DNA from 3 places in the Pseudoalteromonas sp. PPB1 genome. Region 1 is predicted to be linked to each of the others. Evidence: predicted binding sites of a transcription regulator. Region 1 holds the regulator's gene; each other region holds the start of a gene.
What was found. The regulator sigma-54, encoded in region 1, starts transcription at its own class of promoters, with help from an activator protein. The targets are predictions, from matches to a motif close to GTTGGCACGNNNNTNGNNT.
Positions count from the first base shown of each region.

Region 2: the regulator sigma-54 is predicted to act here: its motif matches at 3,551-3,569, upstream of fliE (flagellar hook-basal body complex protein FliE).
Region 3: the regulator sigma-54 is predicted to act here: its motif matches at 1,217-1,235, upstream of IY568_RS14770 (LruC domain-containing protein).

Region 1 covers NZ_JACEQV010000001.1:479,524-486,355, reverse strand. Annotated here, with positions in the region: gene pmbA (metalloprotease PmbA) at 1-10, shown strand, start outside; gene mgtE (magnesium transporter) at 36-1,394, opposite strand; gene IY568_RS02150 (HPr family phosphocarrier protein) at 1,574-1,852, opposite strand; gene rapZ (RNase adapter RapZ) at 1,849-2,694, opposite strand; gene IY568_RS02140 (PTS sugar transporter subunit IIA) at 2,707-3,162, opposite strand; gene hpf (ribosome hibernation promoting factor) at 3,165-3,452, opposite strand; gene IY568_RS02130 (RNA polymerase factor sigma-54) at 3,478-4,986, opposite strand; gene lptB (LPS export ABC transporter ATP-binding protein) at 5,031-5,756, opposite strand; gene lptA (lipopolysaccharide transport periplasmic protein LptA) at 5,753-6,292, opposite strand; gene lptC (LPS export ABC transporter periplasmic protein LptC) at 6,282-6,832, opposite strand, start outside.
Region 2 covers NZ_JACEQV010000002.1:270,167-276,998, forward strand. Annotated here, with positions in the region: gene fliH (flagellar assembly protein FliH) at 1-392, opposite strand, end outside; gene fliG (flagellar motor switch protein FliG) at 396-1,436, opposite strand; gene fliF (flagellar basal-body MS-ring/collar protein FliF) at 1,429-3,150, opposite strand; gene fliE (flagellar hook-basal body complex protein FliE) at 3,171-3,512, opposite strand; gene IY568_RS03535 (sigma-54-dependent transcriptional regulator) at 3,698-5,107, opposite strand; gene IY568_RS03540 (sensor histidine kinase) at 5,104-6,216, opposite strand; gene IY568_RS03545 (DNA-3-methyladenine glycosylase I) at 6,399-6,832, shown strand, end outside.
Region 3 covers NZ_JACEQV010000013.1:151,056-157,887, forward strand. Annotated here, with positions in the region: gene IY568_RS14760 (WecB/TagA/CpsF family glycosyltransferase) at 1-93, opposite strand, end outside; gene IY568_RS14765 (hypothetical protein) at 261-1,010, opposite strand; gene IY568_RS14770 (LruC domain-containing protein) at 1,279-2,904, shown strand; gene IY568_RS14775 (hypothetical protein) at 2,917-3,537, shown strand; gene IY568_RS14780 (sigma-54-dependent transcriptional regulator) at 3,683-5,182, shown strand; gene IY568_RS14785 (lipopolysaccharide biosynthesis protein) at 5,435-6,688, shown strand; gene IY568_RS14790 (glycosyltransferase family 2 protein) at 6,702-6,832, shown strand, end outside.

The DNA.
Region 1 (6,832 bases):
GGGTCAGTAACCGGTAGTTGTATGTGTTTGGCTGCTTAGACAAGCAGCCAGGTCGCCGTGCCGAGGAAGGCAAAAATGCCTACGATGTCGGTGACTGTGGTCAGTACAACACTGCCCGCCAGTGCTGGGTCTATATTCATTCTTTTTAGAATCAGAGGTATGCTGGCGCCTGCAATGCCCGCAGCAACCAGATTCATAAACATTGCAAAGGCAATCACGCCCCCGAGTACAAAATCCCATTGCCACAGGGCAATCACACCTGCAATCAGCAAAGACCAGAGTAACCCATTCAAGGCGCCAATGGCGAGCTCTTTACCCAGTAAGAAGCGCTGGTTAGTGGCGTTAACGTGCCCCAGAGCAATACCACGGATCACCAAAGTCAGGGTTTGACTGCCAGCCACACCACCCATGCTGGGGACTATGCCATTCAATACTGCGAGGATCGGTAAAATATCTAAGGTGCCTTCGAAAAAGCTGGCAACGAAAGCGGCCATTAGTGCAGTAAGCAGGTTGATCCCCAGCCAGATTGAACGGCGACGGCTACTTTTCCAGACCGGCGCAAAGGTATCTTCTTCATCGTCGAGACCAGCCATACTCATGAGGCTGTGTTCGGCGTCCTCTCGGATAACATCAACGATGTCATCGATGGTGATACGCCCCAGCAAATGTGCGTTGTCGTCTACTACTGGTGCTGAGATCCAATTATGACGTTCAAACAGCTGGGCGACATCGCTTTCGTCCATTGAAATGGGAATAGTTTCACGTTCTTCATTCATTAACTCATTAACCAGTTTGTCAGGCTGGCTGGTTAAAAGCACACTGATTGGCAGGGAGCCCAAAAAGCAATTGTCTTTGTCTACTACGTACAGGTCATCGGTGCCATCAGGGAGTTCCCCTTTGAGGCGCAGATAACGTAACACGACATCCAGTGACACATCCGGGCGGATCGTCACCGTATCTGTGTTCATCAATGCGCCTGCGGAGTGCTCGACATAAGACAGTGCCTGGGTTGCTCGGGCTCTGTCTTGCGAGTCCATGGCACCGATAACGTCCTGATAGACGGGATCTGGCAAGCTTCTCAGGACTTCACCGAGATCATCATCATCCATGTCTTCTGTCGCCGCAGCGATCAGCTCTGGCTCCATTTTGGCAATGATGCTGAGTCTCACATCTTCAGACAGCTCTTCAAGCACGTCACCCTGTATATCCGGGTCAACCAATTGCCAAAGCAGGGTTCTGATTTTATGTGGGGAGGACTCCAGCAATAGCGCGGTGTCGCAGGGTGGAATTTCGGCTAAGGTTCGCCTGACTTGAACAAACTGACCACTGTTAAGGGCATTCGTAACTTGCTGCAATAGCTCCAGTGTGTAGTCTTGTTCAAAAGCTTCAGGCATAGGCATCCCAGGTTGGATAGTCGACAAGTAGGCTTGTCAACGAGTATATAGCGCATTGATTATAGGCTTATGATAATTATAGCTGTTTTAATATCAATTGGTATATCTAAAAAAAGCGAAGAAAGCCGTCATGAAGCGGCAGTTTTGTGTCTGTCTGATCGGAGAAAAGCGAAGAGGAGTTACTCTGATTCGTTAAATTTATCTGCAATGAGATTGCCAATGGCATGTAAAGCGCGTTCGGCATCTGGCCCTTCGCAGACGACTTTGACTTCTTTGCCCTGACTACTTTCAAGTAGCAATAAAGCCAGTACACTGTCACCCTCTGCTTCTTTACTGCCCTGAAACAGCGTGATGTTGGCATCGAACTGAGTGGAGAGTTCTGCCAGCACACTGGCTGCACGAGCGTGTAGCCCCAGCTTATTCTGGATCAGAAAGGTATCTTCAAAGCGTTGTGTCATTTTTCTTGTTCGCGGTGATGGATCTTCACATTGTTGTGGGTGCGGGCAAAACGCTCACCTAACGTTTGGGCAAGATATACGGAACGGTGTTGTCCACCAGTACAGCCAATTGAAATGGTCAGGTAGCTGCGGTTATTGCGTTCCAGATGGGGCAACCAGGTTTGCACAAAGGTCTGGATCTGCCAGGTAAATTTTTGCACTAAGCTGTGGCTAGACAGGTAATCAATAACAGGTTTATCTAAACCGGTTAACGGTTTAAGGTCTGGTTCCCAGTGTGGGTTTGGTAAAAAGCGGGCATCAAACACGTAGTCGGCTTCTTTCGGAATACCATGCTTAAAGCCAAAGGACTCAAAGGTGATGATTAATTGTTTGTCCTTTTTACCGAGGATCTTTTCCCGGATACGCTCTGCCAGCTGGTGGATACTCATGTCCGTGGTATCAATGGTGATATTGGCGCGGCGGATAAGCGGGTCAAGCAGCTCTTTTTCTTTTTTGATTGCTTTGTCCAGCGACAGATCGGCCAATGACAGCGGGTGCAGGCGGCGTGTTTCTGAAAAGCGACGGATCAAGATCTGATCTTCACTGTCCAGATAGAATATGTTGGGTTCTGCAAATCCGGGGAGGTATTCCAAAATATCGTCGAGTTCTTGCTGATCTTTTGGCAGGTTACGTACGTCAACGCTCACGGCAATTTTATCATAGCTGTCTGACACACTGCGCACCAATGCAGGCAGCAAGTTGACTGGGATATTATCGGCGCAGTAATAACCCAAGTCTTCCAGCACGCGAAGGGCGACCGATTTTCCTGAGCCAGAACGACCACTGACAATAATTAACTGCACAGAAACTCTCCGTTAGTTGTCAAACTCTTCAATTATCGCGAATAACTCCTGATCATTGTGAGCTTGTCTGATACGTTTACAAAACACCTTGTTTTTAAGTTTATCAGCGATCGTTGCCAAGGTCTGCAAATGTTGTTGATTTTCTCCCTCGGGTACGATGAGTGCCACAAAAATGTCGACGGGTTGATTGTCAATGGCATCAAAGGCAATGCCTTGCTGATTAACAAGCAGCATAGCCACCACTTTATCTATGCCTGCCATGCGGCCATGGGGCAGGGCTATCCCTTTTCCGATCCCCGTACTACCGAGTTTTTCGCGGCTCAATAGCGCATCAAGGATGTCATGGGCATTACTGTCTGGAAGCTGGCTTTGAGCCAACTCACTGATGTACTCTAAAATACGTTTCTTACTATTAAAAAGGACCGCAGCTTTGCTGCAGTCCTGTGAAATCAATGAGCTTAGTTTCATGATTAATGTCGAGTTAGCTTCTCTTTGTGCTTGATCACCTGGCGGTCAAGCTTATCGATAAGTCCGTCTATTGCGGCATACATATCCCGGTGTTCGGTTGAGGCAAAGATTTCTCCCCCGTTCACATGTAATGTGGCTTCTGCTTTTTGGATGAGCTTTTCGACATCTAGGATAACATGCACATTATTGATGTGATCAAAGTGCCTTTCTAGCTTCGCAAACTTGTTTGTTACATAGTCTCTTAACGAATCGGTGATTTCTACATGTCGACCAGTTAAATTTAGTTGCATAAGCATTTTCCTTCTGTAGTTACGTCTAAATCAGGCTTTTACGCTGATTGGACGGTGGGATAGCCAAAGACTCTCGGTATTTGGCAATTGTACGTCTAGCCACTTTGATCCCTTGATCTGCCAATACGTCCGCAATCTTGCTGTCACTCAAAGGTTTAGCTGTATTTTCTGCGGCAATTAGCTTTTTGATCAATGCTCTGATTGCAGTCGAAGAGCATTCTCCTCCGTTTTCAGTGCTGACATGGCTTGAGAAGAAATACTTCAACTCATAGATACCGCGTGGCGTGTGCATATACTTTTGAGTTGTTACACGTGAAATCGTGGACTCATGCATGTCGACCATTTCGGCCACATCATTCAGTACCATCGGCTTCATTGCCTCGGGGCCATGTTCAAAGAATGCCTGTTGTTGCTGCACAATGCAATTAGTAACTTTTAATAAAGTTTCATTGCGGCTTTCCAGGCTCTTGATGAACCATTTTGCCTCTTGCAAGTGTGAACGAATAAACTGACTATCTGTGCTGGACTTGACTGAACGGGACATCGCAGCGTAGTGGTCATTCACTCTAATTTTTGGCATTGAATCGGGGTTGAGTTCAACAACCCAGCGACCTTTCACTTTTTTAACCGACACATCCGGGATCACATAGTCTGCTTCTTCTTGCACTATGCTGGCGGCAGGTTTCGGGTTTAGGCCGTGGATCAGGGTCATTACTTCTTTCAGATCCGCTTCTTTGAGTTTGGTTTTTTTCATCAAAGTGCGGTAATCCCGGCTGGCTAACAGATCTATGTGCTCAGTCAGAATTTCTTTGGTCTGTGCAAGCCAGGGGGTATTTGGGTCAAACTGGTTGAGCTGAATGCACAGGCATTCTTGCAGGCTGCGTGCAGCAATCCCAACGGGGTCAAATAGTTGGATCCGTTTCAGTACGGCCTCTACTTCATCCTGCTCAATTAGCTCGTCATCGTTGTCCTGATTCATGCTTTCGACGATGTCTTCGCAGCTGATGGTCAACAGGCCTGCGTCATCAACCGCTTCTACAATTGCAAGGGCGATGGCTCTGTCTGTTGGACTAAAAGGCGTCAGTTCCAACTGCCACATCAGGTATTCTTGCAATGTCTCAGTCGTTTTACCCTGGTAAATGGTTTCGTCTTCCGGCATTGGGCCTGAACTGCTTGCCGGTGCGGCACTGATGTACTCATCCCAGGTTACGTCCATTGCCAAATCGTCGCTGACGGTGTCTTTGTTTAGTGCAGCATCGCTGTCTTGTTCGTAGTCGCTGACAGCCGCCTCTTCATAGCTGTCGTTGTCACTCGTTGTAGGTTGTTCCAAATCGGAATCCGACTTGGACTGAGTTTCATTATCTTGTGATTCAGACTCACCTTCTTCCACTTCCAACAAAGGGTTGCTATCAAGCGCTTCTTGGATTTCTTGTTGGAGATCTAGCGTACTCAACTGTAACAGACGAATAGCCTGTTGCAGTTGTGGTGTCATTGTCAGTTGCTGCCCCATGCGCAGCTGTAGCGATTGCCTCATGTATCTCTAACAATCCTTTTTGTTATTTACTTCTAATTTTATAACTATAGCCTGAATTGCTCACCTAGGTAGACATCCCGCACGGTTTGATCGGCCAGAACATGCTCCGGGGTGCCTGCTGCTATCAGTTCACCATGTGACACTATATAAGCTTTCTCACAGACGTCCAGCGTTTCACGCACGTTGTGGTCAGTGATCAGTACGCCTATCCCACGGTTTTTCAGGTGTTCTATAATTTTCTTTATATCTAACACTGAAATAGGATCAACGCCAGCGAAAGGCTCATCTAATAAGATAAATTTTGGATCTGCCGCAAGGGCGCGGGCAATTTCTACCCGGCGTCGTTCACCGCCCGATAGTGCCATACCCTGGCTATCGCGAATATGCTGGATATTAAACTCATCTAACAGCTCATTGAGGATGACTTCTCGTTGTTCTTTGTTCAGCTCTTTACGAGTTTCTAAAATGGCCATCAGGTTCTGATAGACGGTCAGCTTGCGAAAAATAGAGGACTCTTGTGGCAGGTAACCAATACCAAGTCTTGCTCGGCTATGCATTGGCAATAAGGTAATGTCTTGTTCGTCAATATGTATGCTGCCCTTATCACTGGGCACCAGGCCGACAATCATATAAAAAGTGGTGGTTTTACCTGCGCCATTTGGGCCAAGGAGGCCAACAATACTGCCAGCTTCAACGCTTAACTCAACGTTTTTAACAACCTGTCTGCCCTTATAGCTTTTGGCCAGTGCGGTGGCGGTTAATTTACTCACGGATTACCCTTCTCTTTTGGTTGCTGGGGGTTCTCTTTTTCAGGTAACAGAATGGTTCTCACACGGTTTTGTTCTTGCTCCCCGCGCTGTGCGCTGATCAGCTTCTTTTCCATATCATAAACGATGGTTTGCGCGCTAATTTTTTGCCCTGCCTGACTGATCTCTGCACCGCCTTTTATGGTGAGCATGCGGTTTGCGACGTCATAGCGCACTTCTTTGGCGGTTGCCTTGAGTAAAGAGCCATCCGTCTGACGCTCTTGAAATACGGCTGGGCTGCCTGTTGCAACCAGCAGCTGCTTGTTTTTACCCAGTTCTTCCCGACGGTGCACCTCGAGACGATCGGCCAGAATTTTCCGGTTACCGTGAATGATTTCGACGTTTTCCTCGAATACGCCAATATTGGTTTGCAACTGGGCCAGCTGAGTGCCAGAACTGATAATCACCTGATCAGCAGCTGTATTTTCTGCATAAGCTGCAGGATGAAAGGCACTCAAAGTGCACAGTAAGATCAAGGAACAGGTTAATTTATTGCTCATAATAAATTGTTTCAGTGTGGTTGATGAGTTCAATGATTTCGGTATTGAGATCGGCCACTAAGCCTTTACCTGAAATCGTTAAGTTTGGCCCGGTAATTTCTACTGGGTGCTCAGAGCGCATGTGCTTTTCATTAATATCGACTTGCACATGATCGGCGTTGATGTGCTTTATCATGGCATCAGCCGTCAGATTTGTTGCCTGCACTTCACCTTCCAAAATCAGCGTATTGTTGCCATATAAGGTGGCTTCATTGGCCTTGAGTTGCCAGTTTTGCTGGTCGTTGTGCAATGTAAAAATTGGCGCGGTAAAGTGGCTAAACCCTAGCTCCTGATAGAGTTCCATTCTATCTGCCGTAATTTGATAGCTGAGCTGCCCATTTTCTGCGTAATTGGTTTGCTTCAGATCGATGGCGACATAATCGGGTTTAGCCAGCACTTCTTCTGATCGCGGTGCGACCTGTCCCGATTGCGTTAAATAGGGATACCACAGCCATAACATGGTGAGGCTGAATACAACGAGCAATAAGGCGCGAAGTACGG
Region 2 (6,832 bases), on a different contig from region 1:
TCAATCAGCGGCTTTGATTCTTCTATCCCCTGCTCTTTACCGAGCGTTACCCCTTCTTTGTAGCCCGCTTCTTTCCCCTCACTAACGCCTTTGTCAAATCCCTCGATATAACCCTGTTCATGGCCCTGTTTCAGGCCTTCTTCATAGGCATCCTGTCTGATCTGCTCCAACTCCTCCAGTGTGAGCATAGGGACTTCTTCGGCTTCAGGCTCTGGCTCTGGCTGGCTGACTTTTTGTTGATAGAGCTCTTCAAGTGGGGTGCCCATGGCGGTCGAACGCCCGGAGTACTTACTCAGATCCTCATCCACATTAGGGATTGGCCAGTTTTCAAGCAGCTCATCCAGTGCTTCTGAGCTCACTGGCTTACCACGATATAACTTCTTCTCAGCCATGGCTTACAAGAACTCCTCACCACCACCACCACCGAGCATGACTTCACCCGAGTCGGCAAGACGTCTGGCTGTTGCCAGGATCTCTTTCTGCGCTGCTTCAACTTCACTGATCCGTACCGGTGGCATTGCCTCCAGATCGTCAGCCATCATTTCAGCTGCACGCTTAGACATGTTCTTCATGATCTTCTCTTTCAGCGAATCGTCGGCACCCTTAATGGCTTTCATCAGGACGTCTTGCTGAACTTCGCGCAGAATAGCCTGAATGCCTCTGTCCTCTACATCCATCAGGTTCTCAAAGACAAACATCAGATCCTGAATTTGCTGAGACATTTCTTCGTCATGCTCACGGATTGAATCCATGAGCTGACCTTCGATGTTGGTATCCAGATAGTTCATGATATCCGCAGCGGCTTTTAGGCCGCCCATTTTCGCAGCTTGCGCACCAGCCTGACCTGCGAATTGTTTCTCCATGATTTCGTTCAGTTCTTGCAATGCCGCAGGTTGAACTTCTTCAAGGTTTGCGATCCGCATTGTCAAGTCAAGCCGCACTTTCTCGGGGAACTGCGACAATATTTCAGCTGACTGCTCCGGCTCAAGATAAGACAGTACGATGGTTTGTATCTGCGGGTGCTCGTTACGGATGATATTCGCCACCTGCTTAGAATCCATCCATTTCAAAGAGTCCAGACCTTTGGCGCCAGAGCCCATCACAATCTGATCGATCAGACTGGCGGCTTTGTCCTCACCAAGTGCGGCGGTCAGTGCCTTCTTAATGAAGTCCTCTGACTGGAAGCCTATGGTACTGAAGCTTTGGATCTGCTCGATAAACAGATTATGTACCGCACTGATTTTGGCCTGCGATAAGTCATCGAGTGCCGCCATCGCCATACCCACTTTCTGAACCTGCTTCGGTTCAAGATGCTTCAGGATCTGGGCGGCATCTTCTTCCGTCAGGCTGAGTAGCAGGATGGCGGCTTTGTCGACCCCATCCAGTTTATCTACATCAAACGCCGGCGGCAGTTGTTTTTGTTCTTCATCACTCATCTTCAGTTAACCATGCTTTGACTACTTGAGAAGACAGCTCTGGCTCGTTGGCAACCAGTGCACGAACAGCTTTAAGCAAATCTTCATCGCCATGTAAGTCTGGCAATTGTAATGTACCATCGGAAGAGAAGCCAACTGCTGATTCATCAAAGTCATTGTTTAGCATATCTAAAGTACTGTCGCCAAGGTCTACACCTGAGGTTAGCGCATCTTCATCATAATCTTCCAGCGTATCCTCTGGATAAATCAGACGCTTCAGCATAGGTCTGACAACCGCCAGTATTAGTACGATGATAACCAGCGCGCCCATAACCAGGCGGATGGTTTTCATAAACCATTCCTGCTCCCACAGTGGCAAGTCACTCTCTTCCAGAATATTTTCACGTACAAAAGGTACGGTCACCACTTCCAGCGCATCACCACGCTGCATATCGAAGCCTACGCCACCTTGCAATAAACGACGTATGTTGTTGAGCTCTTCCTGTGAGCGCGCAGTCATTACCATGTTGCCTTCGGCATCTGGCTTATTCATGTAGTCCACCGCCACTGAAACACTGATGCGACGGATCACGCCAGTTTGCTGACGCTTGTGTGAAATGGTGGTATCCAGTTCATAGTTACGTGTGGCCTCTTTGTGGACACGTGACGGTGTCGTGCCGGAACCATTGCCCTGGCCTGCCACTTCAGGAATATTGGAGTTCACCGGTGGCTGATTAGTAAGTGCACCTGGGATACCTACAGCCAGGCCACCGACATTATTTTCTTCAAAGGTGGTTTCACTGCGCACCGCGGGTAAGTCGGGGTTGAAACGTTTTTGGGTTTCTTCCACCGCGCTGAAGTCCATCGTCAGATCAACCTGAGCGGTATACTTACCCAGCCCTACTACTGGGATCATGATGCTGTCAATTTTTTCCAGATATTCCTGCTCACGCTTACGCTCGATTTCATATTCTTTACGAGAGCGTGCAGCCAGAGAGTCTTGGGAGCCAGAATTAAGCAAACGACCATTCTGATCTGTCACAGTAACACGTGCCGGCGTCAGGCCCTGTACCGCTGAAGCAACAATATCAACGATTGAATCAACTTCTTCACTGTCTAGTGTACGACCACGTTTTAATGTGAGCACCACTGTCGCTGACGGCTGCTTTTCACGTCGCGCGAATACGTTTTCTTTTGGAATCGCCAGCAGGACTTTCGCACGGTTAATATCTTGCAGCTCTTCGATGGTACGCGCTAACTGTTGTTCCCGGCTGTGCTTAAGACGTTCACGCTCAAGACGTTGGCTCACGCCAAACCCCATATCCTGCATCAGGATATCAGTACCACTGCTCGGTGCCTGACTGAACCCGTCACGGGCCATTCTCAGCTTAATATCTTGATAGTCAGACTCTGCAACCATGATGGTATTGCCATCCAGGTCATACTCGATTTTCTGTGCATCCAGAAAGTCCAGTGTCTGAACAAGCTCTTCGGTTGGGTACTGACCTAACGGACGCATATCTGGCTGACGTGCCCAGATAATAATGAAAATAGCGATTGCCAGACAGATAGCCAGTGCGATCACCAAAGTAATCTGGCGGAGCATATCAACACCGCTCAAAGCACTAAAGTAGCCTGATTTTTGCTCTTGTTGCGTATCTGCATCAGCACCAGCTCCTGGAACGGATTGTCCATCAGCAAGTGCCAGATCGGTTGATTGATTGGTAGCCACGATTACTCTCCACTAAACTCTGTTTATACCGGCATGCTCATGATGTCTTTATATGCTTCTATGAGCTTATTTCTGACCTGCATGGTTGCATCAAAGGCCACTGATGATTTGTTTTTGGCTATCATTGCTTCCGCCAGAGAGACGCTGCGGTCACCCATTTCAACCGCGGTCACTTTCTCTTTGGCATCTCGCTGTAGTCCAGCAACCGTATTAAGTGCATCACTGAGTAAATCGCCAAACTGGGCACTTGAGGTTGCCGCCGTTGCCTGGACAGGCAATTTATTCGGGTCCTGGGGTCTGACACGGCCGGCCTCTGAGGCCATTGCCTGCATTTCCTGATAAAGTCCGGTAGATTGAATTTTCATGGTCTGGCTCACTTTGTGAGTTATACATAACATGAATAATGCACAAAGCATGCCAAATTAAACTCAAATTAAAACAATAGGTTACGAAGGGTTTTTGAGGGTCGAATTTTTGACAGTGACACAAACCGGTCACAGGAAGGTCATGAATCCGGGCAAGTAATTGCCCGGATGTCTTAGTTAAATACTTAGGCCGGCACAGGTAAACCCAAATCGCGCATTCTGGCCAGCTTATATCTAAGTGTTCTGGGACTGATCCCAAGTAACTCAGCAACGTCTTTGCGCTTGCCGTTACAACGGTTCAACGTATCGAGAATAATTTGGTGTTCCTTATCCTGCAGCTCTTCTTTGTAGCTCAGCCCCTCTGCATCCTCGTTCATGTTCACTGTAATCTCGCCAGCCGGCTCAAGAGCACCTGTGGTAAATTCAGCAGGCTCCGTAAGTGACGGTTGTGTTGCGGTTGTGAGCATTGGCGCAAAATTCTCGATAAAAATATCATCAGCTGCAATGACCGACCCTTGCTGCAAAATAAGCGCCCGCTGAACTACATTATCTAACTCTCTGACGTTACCAGGCCAAGCGTGGCTAAGTAGTTTGTCTTTGGCACAGTGAGACAATACAGGAGTCTCTTTACCGGCTTTATCGCAGTGACGCTGTAACAAGTGCGCTGCAAGTGGGACGATATCTCCGCTGCGCTCTGACAACGGCAACCAGGTCAATGGAAAGACGTTCAATCTGTAATACAAGTCTTCCCGGAAAACACCGTCATTCACGGCTTCTTTAAGATCACGGTTACTGGTTGCCAGAACCCGAACATCCAATTCAATGGTTTTACGACCACCCAGCCGCTCGACTTCTCTTTCCTGCAATACTCTTAACAACTTAGCTTGTAGACCCAAGTCCATCTCAGTGATTTCGTCTAATAATATGGTTCCTTTCTGTGCCTGTTCAAACTTACCTGGGCAAGCTGTAATCGCACCGGTAAAAGCCCCTTTTTCATATCCAAACAGTGTAGCCTCAAGCATATTTTCGGGAATGGCAGCACAGTTAATTGCCACAAATGGCTGATCAGCACGTTCTGAACGGTCATGAATATAACGCGCAAGAACCTCTTTACCAGAACCACTGGGACCCAGCACCATCACACTGGCATCTGAGCGCGCCACTTTTTTGGCAAGTTCAAGTAACTCCAGGCTTTTACTATCTGCCACTACCGGACCATCGGTTTCTTTCGCTTTTTCAGGCATGTAGCGGCTAACCATATTCAGCAATACTTCGGGCGCAAAAGGTTTTGCCATGTAGTCAATCGCCCCAAGGCGCATCGCTTCAACCGCATCGTCTATGGTGGCGTAGGCCGTCATCATCAGCACAGGTAAATCTGGGTAATTTAGCTTCACCGTCCTGAGCAGGTCTAAGCCACTCATAGCGCCCATTTGTACGTCACTGACAAGCAGTGAAAACACTTGTTGTTTTAACAATATCACTGCCTGTTCAGCACTATCCGCCTCGACGCACTCAAACCCCGACATTTCAAGTGTGTCGATAAGTGCTTCGCGCAATCCGGCATCGTCTTCGACAACTAAAATTTTGCTGCTCATACGGCCTCCTGTAATGATGAATGTTCGCTGGTAATAGGCAATAACATGCTAAAACATGCGCCTCCGGTTTCATTATTGCTAACGTCAACCCGACCTTTATGGGAGTGGGCGACAGAATTCACAACGGCTAACCCCAGGCCTGTGCCTTGTGACTTAGTCGTGTAAAAAGGTTCAAATAGTTTGCTTGCCTGACTCAGGTCAACACCTGGGCCATTGTCAGACACACTGATACGCACAATGTCTGTTCCGGCATCACGCTGGGCGCAAATCTCTATTTGGGCCCCTGCGCCAATGTGTTGCACACTGTTATGGATCAGATTCTGAATAGCGCTTGCCAGTGCCGTTTTATTGCCCAGAATTTCAATATCCGGCTCAGGTAAAGTCACTGTCAATTCGGCTTTGTGCAATGACACCATCGCATCTGCGCCGGCTTTGACCTCACTCAATAGCTGTTGCATCGACACACGTTCAATGACCTGCTGTTCGCCACTTTTTGCGAACAACAGCATATCGTTAACTTGATTTTCAAGGTCTTTTAGGCGCGACATCAGCTTAGTGTGAAATTTATCTCGTGACTGTGCAGGTAGTTTGCTGCTGCCCAGGTTTGCACCATACAGCATCGCTGCAGACAAAGGTGTACGTACCTGATGGGCCAAAGACGCCACCATTTTGCCCAAAGCACTGAGACGCTGCATATGTGCAACACGGGCCTGAAGGCGTCGCGTTTCTGTCAGGTCCGTCATCAGGATCAGTTGACCGGGCTCCGGCGTCAGGGCGGTAATATCAAGTTTGATCAGACGTCCGTCTTTGAGAGACACTTCATGGCCATCATCCTGCTGTGGACAAAAAGAACGCTGGATAATATTAAACCACTTTTCCCCCTCCAGTGGCTCACCCAGCATATCAATGGCTATCTGATTGGCTTTGGCTATCATACCCTGCCCATCTAATACCACCACACCCGCTGGCATGGTATCGACCAGATGACTCAGCCAACTGGCTTGTTGCCGCAAATCGCTCAACTCACCCATATACGCTTCTTGTAATAAGCAAGGGTTGTATTGAGTGGTTGGCACAAATTGTGGATTAATCACTTTTGCTAATGCCATGACGTTGCTCTCATAAATCTAGATACAAAGAAAAAGCAATTGCCATGCCAACTTTAAAATTCAATATATTCAATAAATTAAAATCGTAAGGATGCCTTCAAAAGTTTGACACTGTTTATTTGTACAGCGATTAATAATGCGCTAAACTGACTCTAATCACTGTCAACATTAAGGACAATATCATGACCACACGTTGTCACTGGGTCGATTTAAGCAAGCCTGATTACGTTGCGTATCACGACGAAGAATGGGGAAAGCCGGTACTGAATGACGATAAACTGTTCGAGTTTATTACTCTGGAGTCTGCTCAGGCAGGACTCAGTTGGTATACCATATTAAAAAAACGTGATAACTATCGAGCGGCGTTTCATCAGTTTGAGCCGCACAAAGTTGCAGCAATGACAGAGGACGATGTGACCAGGCTGATGGACAATCCCGGGATCATCCGCAATAAATTGAAGATCCAGGCAACCATTAATAACGCAAAACGATTTATCGAAATTCAACAGGAGTTCGGCAGCTTTGCTTACTATCAGTGGCAATTTGTCCACTTTACGCCAATCATAAACACCATTCACAGTCCCGAAGACTATCAGGCAACCACAGAGATAAGCGC
Region 3 (6,832 bases), on a different contig from region 1:
GATAACTAACAGCAATGCAGCGCTGACTCTGAGTGCTTTGCGTGCACCTGACTCACTTGCGTGTGTTGAATGTGTGGATAAGTAAGTAGACATCGCTTCCTCCGCTGTTCAGTTGATTACATCGAATAGATAGCGAGGACCATGCCAAAATTTAAAGTGTTGATTTAAAGTGAATTTTACGTTTTTCTGGGGTTCTATTCTCAGCTAAATTGCATTGCATTTTGAGAATTTTCTTATTTTGAAAAGCGTCGATGTGACGCTTAAAAGGAGGAAAAATAACCTGGATACAACGCCTGGATTTGGCTCAGCGCCGCTGGAATGCGCAGTTGCACCACAGCGAGCTTATCCGCTTGCTCATCCGGGCGGGACAGACTATACCCGAGCAACAGACGTGAACATTTGAAAATCAACGTATGGAAGCATTTATCCACCACTGAGCATTTCAGCGGTCCGTAATTAAAGTGACGAATATAGTCATCCAGGTGTGGCTCACAGGTGTTATTCCAGCGTCGCTCCAGCTCACCGACGCCCTCGCAATCCTGTGCATAATGGATCACATGGCCATTTTCTCCCCAGCCAATTCCCCGGGATTCAGCCACCGGCTCGGTCATCGCAGCGATCAGTGTATCCAGCCACTCAATTGCCTGTGGGCAGTTGCGCATCAGCATCACGCCTGAGTTAAACGCCCCACTGTAACCCCGAGCCAGAAACAGGAACTTCTCGGCGTCATCCAGTTTATCCAGTGCCGGGCACGCAGGCTGGATACAGGCATCCGCATCAACAAACATCACCTGTTGATAACCCGCCTGTAATGCCGCTTTCAATAAAAACAACTTCAGCCAGCAACACTCAGCGCCCAGCCGATTCAGCCAGGGCCGTGTGACGACCACATAATCATAGCCCATGCGCCTGGCATAGAGACGTTGACTGTTCAGATAACGTCGATAGCGCCACTGATACCCATTCAATGCCACGCTAAATATCAAAGTGTCTGTTTGAGACGATTGCATGCCGACCTCCTTTATCTTCCCTCTCTCATGAAGCAAGTATTGCACCGTTTATAGAAAACACCGCATAGGCTGACTTTTCATACTGAAGGTTAATTTCAGTCGGTCAGCATTTTTTTGTTTGCAAAGCGCAATGCAGTGCAATTTGCAAAAAACCCTGACACCACAGAACAAAAAATCACAAGCCACTGATAAATAAAAACTAAATTTTTGGCACGTTTCATGAAATATCCAGTACAGACGTAAAAAATTGAAATTAACTGGAGCGAATATGATGAAACTGCTTAACCCACTCTACCCTCTGATGACCTGCGGACTGCTGTCTTTTGCAGCCGCAGCAGTTGAACAGGCCGACGGCCAGTATGTCTGGCAATTTCAGTCTGGTGAGGCCTGGCCTTCAGGCTACAACCAGTCTACCGGCAAGCCCGACTCGATGATTTATGCACGTGAAGAGTATAGCCGCGAATTTTTCCAGCGCATTCAAAACGCACTGCCCGAAGCGAGAATTAATGAGGCCTTCATCACAGGTGACGAAGGCTCAACCATTCATCTGGTTGAAGACGCCGAAGTATTTGTGACGTTTATCCATGAAGGCGCAGGGTACAAAAACTCCTTCGGTTACTTTACCTTCGACCCGGAGAATCCGCCGCAATCACCCGAAGAGGTGCAGGAGACCATTGTCTTTCCAAACCTCAGCTACCCACACCTGACCAATGGCCACCGGGTCAGTATTGGCGAGTTTCCGGCAGGCACCAGCATTGGCTTCTTTATTGCGGCAAACGGGTTTTGGTATTACACCGGTGTAAAACCATTTAAAACTCCCTACTACTACTCCTTGTCTGATCTCAATCCGGAGAGCAACGAAACCTTGCGTCAGCACTGTGTATTGCTATTGGATGAAGAGCAGCAGGAAGTAGTCATCGGCTTCGAAGACTTACCCCGCACCTGGGGAGACAACGACTTTAACGATGCAGTATTCAGCGTAAAAAGCTCACCCGCGACAGCCATCTCCGCCCTCAACCTGACGGTTATGCCGGAGCAGAACGACAGCGATGCCGATGGCATTGAAGATGAGCTGGATGAATTCCCCAACGATTTTGACCGGGCCTACAGCCAATATTATCCGAGCGCAGAAGGCGTCACGACACTCGCTTTCGAAGATAACTGGCCTGCCCGTGGTGACCATGACATGAACGACCTGGTAGTTAAACAACGCATTCGCTTTACCTACAATGCGGATAATCAGATCAGCGGTTTCATCATCAATGGTTGGATCACGGCGCGCGGTGCAGCCTACCAGAATGGTTTCGGTCTGCGTCTGATGAACAGTAATCCGGCACTGATTAAACAAGCCACACTCACGGTTGACGGTGAAAGCTATGACAAAACGGCAGAGGACGGACAAACCAACGCCGTGCTGTCATTGTGGAGTAATACCCATGTCTTCACCACCACAGGCCAGTCTGGCCAGTGCCAGCACTTTAATACGGTGATGACCTGCGATTACTTTGAACCTGTACCATACACCTTCGATGTCAGCTTTGAACAAAGCCTGGATGCACTGAGCATCAACGATTTCGATTTTTTCCTGTACAGAACACAAGACCGCTCACTTGAAATCCATATGGCAGATTTCCCACCAACAGACAAGTTTGATGCTAACCGCTTTGGTACAGCCGATGATACCTCAGACGCACAAGCGGGCCGCTACTTCAGAACAGCCGAGAACCTGCCCTGGGCCTTGATGATCAGTAATGACTGGCACTACCCCAGAGAGTATCTCGACGTAATTTGGGCGTATCCTGCCTACGAAACCTGGGTGGAAAGCAATGGCGAACAAGCTCAGGACTGGTTTATGACCAACGAACGCACCACCCACACTTTCAGCGCACACTAAGAGGATATGACCATGAATACATTAACTAAATTTTCAGCTTTAACCTTGGTTTGTTTCACTTTGAGTGGCTGCGGAGGCGGTGGTGGTGAAGGTGGCTCAACGGGCACCTCAACCAGCAGCAGTAATACGGCCACAGCACCGGCAAATAACACCAGTACACCTGCGTCAACCCAGACCACACAGAGTCAAAGTCAGACGCAGAACGACGGGGCAGCAACACCCGCCGAGCCGACAGAGCCTGCACCAAGTTACGAGCCAGACCCGACATTGCTTGACAGCCAGGCTGAAACCTCTAACGACTTGCATGTCAAAGCGGATTTTAACTTTAGTACCAGTAAAACGGTGACCTTAGATCTGAGTGGACAGGATGTGCTGGGAGACAGTCTGGCCAATAAGATGGTGAAAATCTATGCCATGCATGAGGTGGTTGAAAGCTATGAGGACGAGGCGATGGCCGACAAAGCCTTGCTGGCAACGGCACGCTTTAATAATGCCGGACAGATCACCATGACACTGGATATTCCGGTCAATTATAAAACCCTGCTGATCAGCGTAGACGGTATGTTACAGAGCAATCATTTGCTCACCGAGCTGAATATGCAAGCCACCACAGTGGCACATCAGTTCAATTAAACAATGATAGTTCCTCGCAAAACCGCCTGTGCCTCTCTTCGCAGGCGGTTTTATTGTTCACCGTAAACTCCAGTATATAAATGCTTCAAATTGTCTAAGACTGTGTAATACTTCTATTAATACGCGTTAACTCAGGCAGGATTACATGGAACCGGTTACTAACATTACCTTGCTGTTCGTCGATGACGAACCCCTTATTCTACGCTCCCTCACCCGCGCGCTTAAAAATGAGCCCTATAAAGTGTTCACCGCGTCAAGTGGAGAAGAAGGCCTGGCCTTGTTAGAACAACACCCTATCGACGTCGTTGTTTCAGATAAAATGATGCCCAATATGTCTGGCATTGAGTTTCTGGCTCAGGTCGCCGAGCGCTTTCCGGACACCATTCGCATGATGCTCACCGCCTTCACTGAAGTGGAGGACCTCATTGATGCCATTAACCAGGGCAAGGTATGGGGTTATATGCAAAAGCCCTTCGACATCGGCAATATCAAACTCACACTCGAGCAGGCCGTTCAGACCAAAATGTTGGTGGCTGAACGGAATATGTTGCGGGCCAGCCTGCAGCGCTATCATAGCTCAATCAAGTCGCAATTTTATCGTTTTGTTGGGGGCTCTATTGCCATGCAAATGGTGTATAAAGCCATCGAAAAAGCCGGTCCCAGTCAGGCCAATGTTTTTATCACCGGGCCCAGTGGAACGGGTAAAGAACTGGCCGCCGATGCCATTCACCGCGCCAGTACACGCAAAGATAAACCGCTGGTGTGTATTAACTGTGCGGCGATCCCCAGTGAACTGATGGAATCAGAAATCTTTGGTCACATCAAAGGCGCATTCTCAGGGGCAGTCACGAACCGCGATGGCGCAGCCACACAAGCCGACGGCGGCACCCTGTTTTTAGATGAAATCGGCGAAATGGACATGAACCTGCAGGCTAAGATCTTGCGCTTTGTCCAGTCAGGTACTTTCCAGAAGGTCGGCAGCGGCAAAGAAGAAAAGGTCGATGTGCGTTTTATCTGTGCGACCAACCGCGAGCCGCATCAGGCCATTGCCGACCAACGGTTACGTGAAGACCTGTTTTACCGTCTGAACGTCATTGCCATTGATTTGCCCGCATTGCATGAACGAGATCACGATGCCTTGCAAATTGCGCAGCACTTTTTGAGCAAGTTCAGTGAAATCGAGAACAAAGTCTTTGTTGGTTTTTCAGCTGCCGCCGAACAGCTCATAGTTAATTATGACTGGCCGGGTAATGTACGTCAGCTCGAAAATCTGATCCACAGCTGTGTGGTGATGTCCGATGGTCCCCTCATTACCGAAGACACGTTACAAATGCAGCTTAAGCTCAAGCCGAGCGATGCCCAGGCTTTGCTCAATGGCCAATCTGGTAGCGCCTCTGCAACTCAGAGTACACCAATGCCGCAACCGGTGGCAGTGCAGGAAAATGGCTATGCTGCCCCTCAGCCACCAGATGTCCCTTCTGCCAATCAGATTTGTTCACTCGCCGAGGTTGAGCGTATCGCCATAGAAAAAGCCATTGCAGCCTGTGATGACAATGTGGTGAAAGCAGCCAGTTTACTCGAAGTCAGCCCCTCAACGCTGTATCGCAAAATACAGCAATGGGGGGACAATAAAACTGGCGCCTGATCCCCTCAGGCACACTGTCTATGCAGATTGCAAATTGCAAAATCTCCATTGCAAAATGCGATCTGCACTCCTCCTGGGTGACTAAATTTGTTCAGTCTATCGCCTTCGAACTGGGCGTCACCATCTCAACCAACCTATTAAAACCATATAAAACAAACGATTAAAATCAATTCTCGGTTTATTTTTTGTACTCACCCGTCTTGGTACGAATTTTGGTTAGTAAAGGTATCTGATAAAAAAGAGCGCGATACCATGACTCATTCATCCAGCACAATGCGGAACCTGCTCAGCAACACGTCGTACCTGATTGGTGCAGAAGTGGTTGCCAAGGCTTCGCGGCTGATCAGCATCATGGCCATGGCAGCCTGCTTGTCTGCGACCGAATATGGTACAGCCATGCTTGCGCTGACACTGCATGAAGTGCTGAGACTACTGCTTCGCTCAGGCGCGGGGGCACAGGTGATCCGTGCCAGCGATGATGAATTGCCCGCATTTTTAAAAAATGGTTTATTACTTCAATGGCTGCTTTGTGGCGCTTTGTGTGTGGTGCAAATACTTGTTGCACTGGCGAGTACCTGGATATTTCCTGGCCAGGACATGACGCACCTGGTCGCCCTGATGGCCCTGACTTACTTGGTTTTCCCGTTGGTGTGTAATCAGGTTTTTCTGATGCAACGCCGGAACCAGATGGGTTTGTTTGGCCTGATCAGCAGCGTCTGTATCATCACCGAAAACCTCGCCCTGGCCGCTGCACTTTATCTTGATGCAGGCCTGCTGGCCGTCGTGGTTGGTAAATGGGCATTCACGTTACTGTGGCTTGGCTGCTTTGCCTTCATGCAGTCTTCGCCCCTGGCTGGCGCCTACAGTCGGGCCGTTTTTTCCCGGCTGCTGCGGGCATCAACACAACTTGCTGGCAGTGAGATCCTGCGCTCACTGCGTGTCAACATGGACATGTTTGTGGCGGCTCGCCTGCTAACCCCAGAGCTGTTCGGTTTATATAGTTTTGCTAAAAGTGTGGGCGTCGGGCTGGCCATATCCGTGGCCCAAGCCTACACCACCGCGCTCTACCCGTTTGTCTGCAAACTAAAAAATGCAGGCAGCTTTGAGCGCAGACATCGTCACCTGTTGCTGGCCATCACAGCTGCTGTCTCTGTCATTTTCATTGTTCAGGCGTTACTGGTGCCCTGGTACGTGCCGGTGTTATTCAGCGACAACTGGCAAGGCAGCTTTACCACCAGCGCACTGCTGTGCCTGATAGCGACAACGACCGTGTGGGTAGATAGCTACGCAGTGATGCTTCGCGCCAATGGTCGTTATGCACGAGAGTGCCAGCTTAACGCTTATTGTTTACTGATTTCTCTGGCAGGGCTGTTAATGATACAGCCAGGTCAACCCGTTTTACTTGCTGCTGTTTTGGTCAGTTGCAGTGCTTTGTGGCTGCTCTTTCCGGCGGCAGACATTGCGCTGAAACACTTTCACGTCAGCGCAGCAAAATCTTCTTCATGATCCGGAGCCCATTATGACTAACTATGTAATTAACTCAAAACCCGTTGTCAGTATCATCATCCCTATGTACAACGTTGAAAAGTATATCGATAAATGTATCTGCTCGGTACTTAACCAGACCTATCAGAATTTTGAAGTGATCTG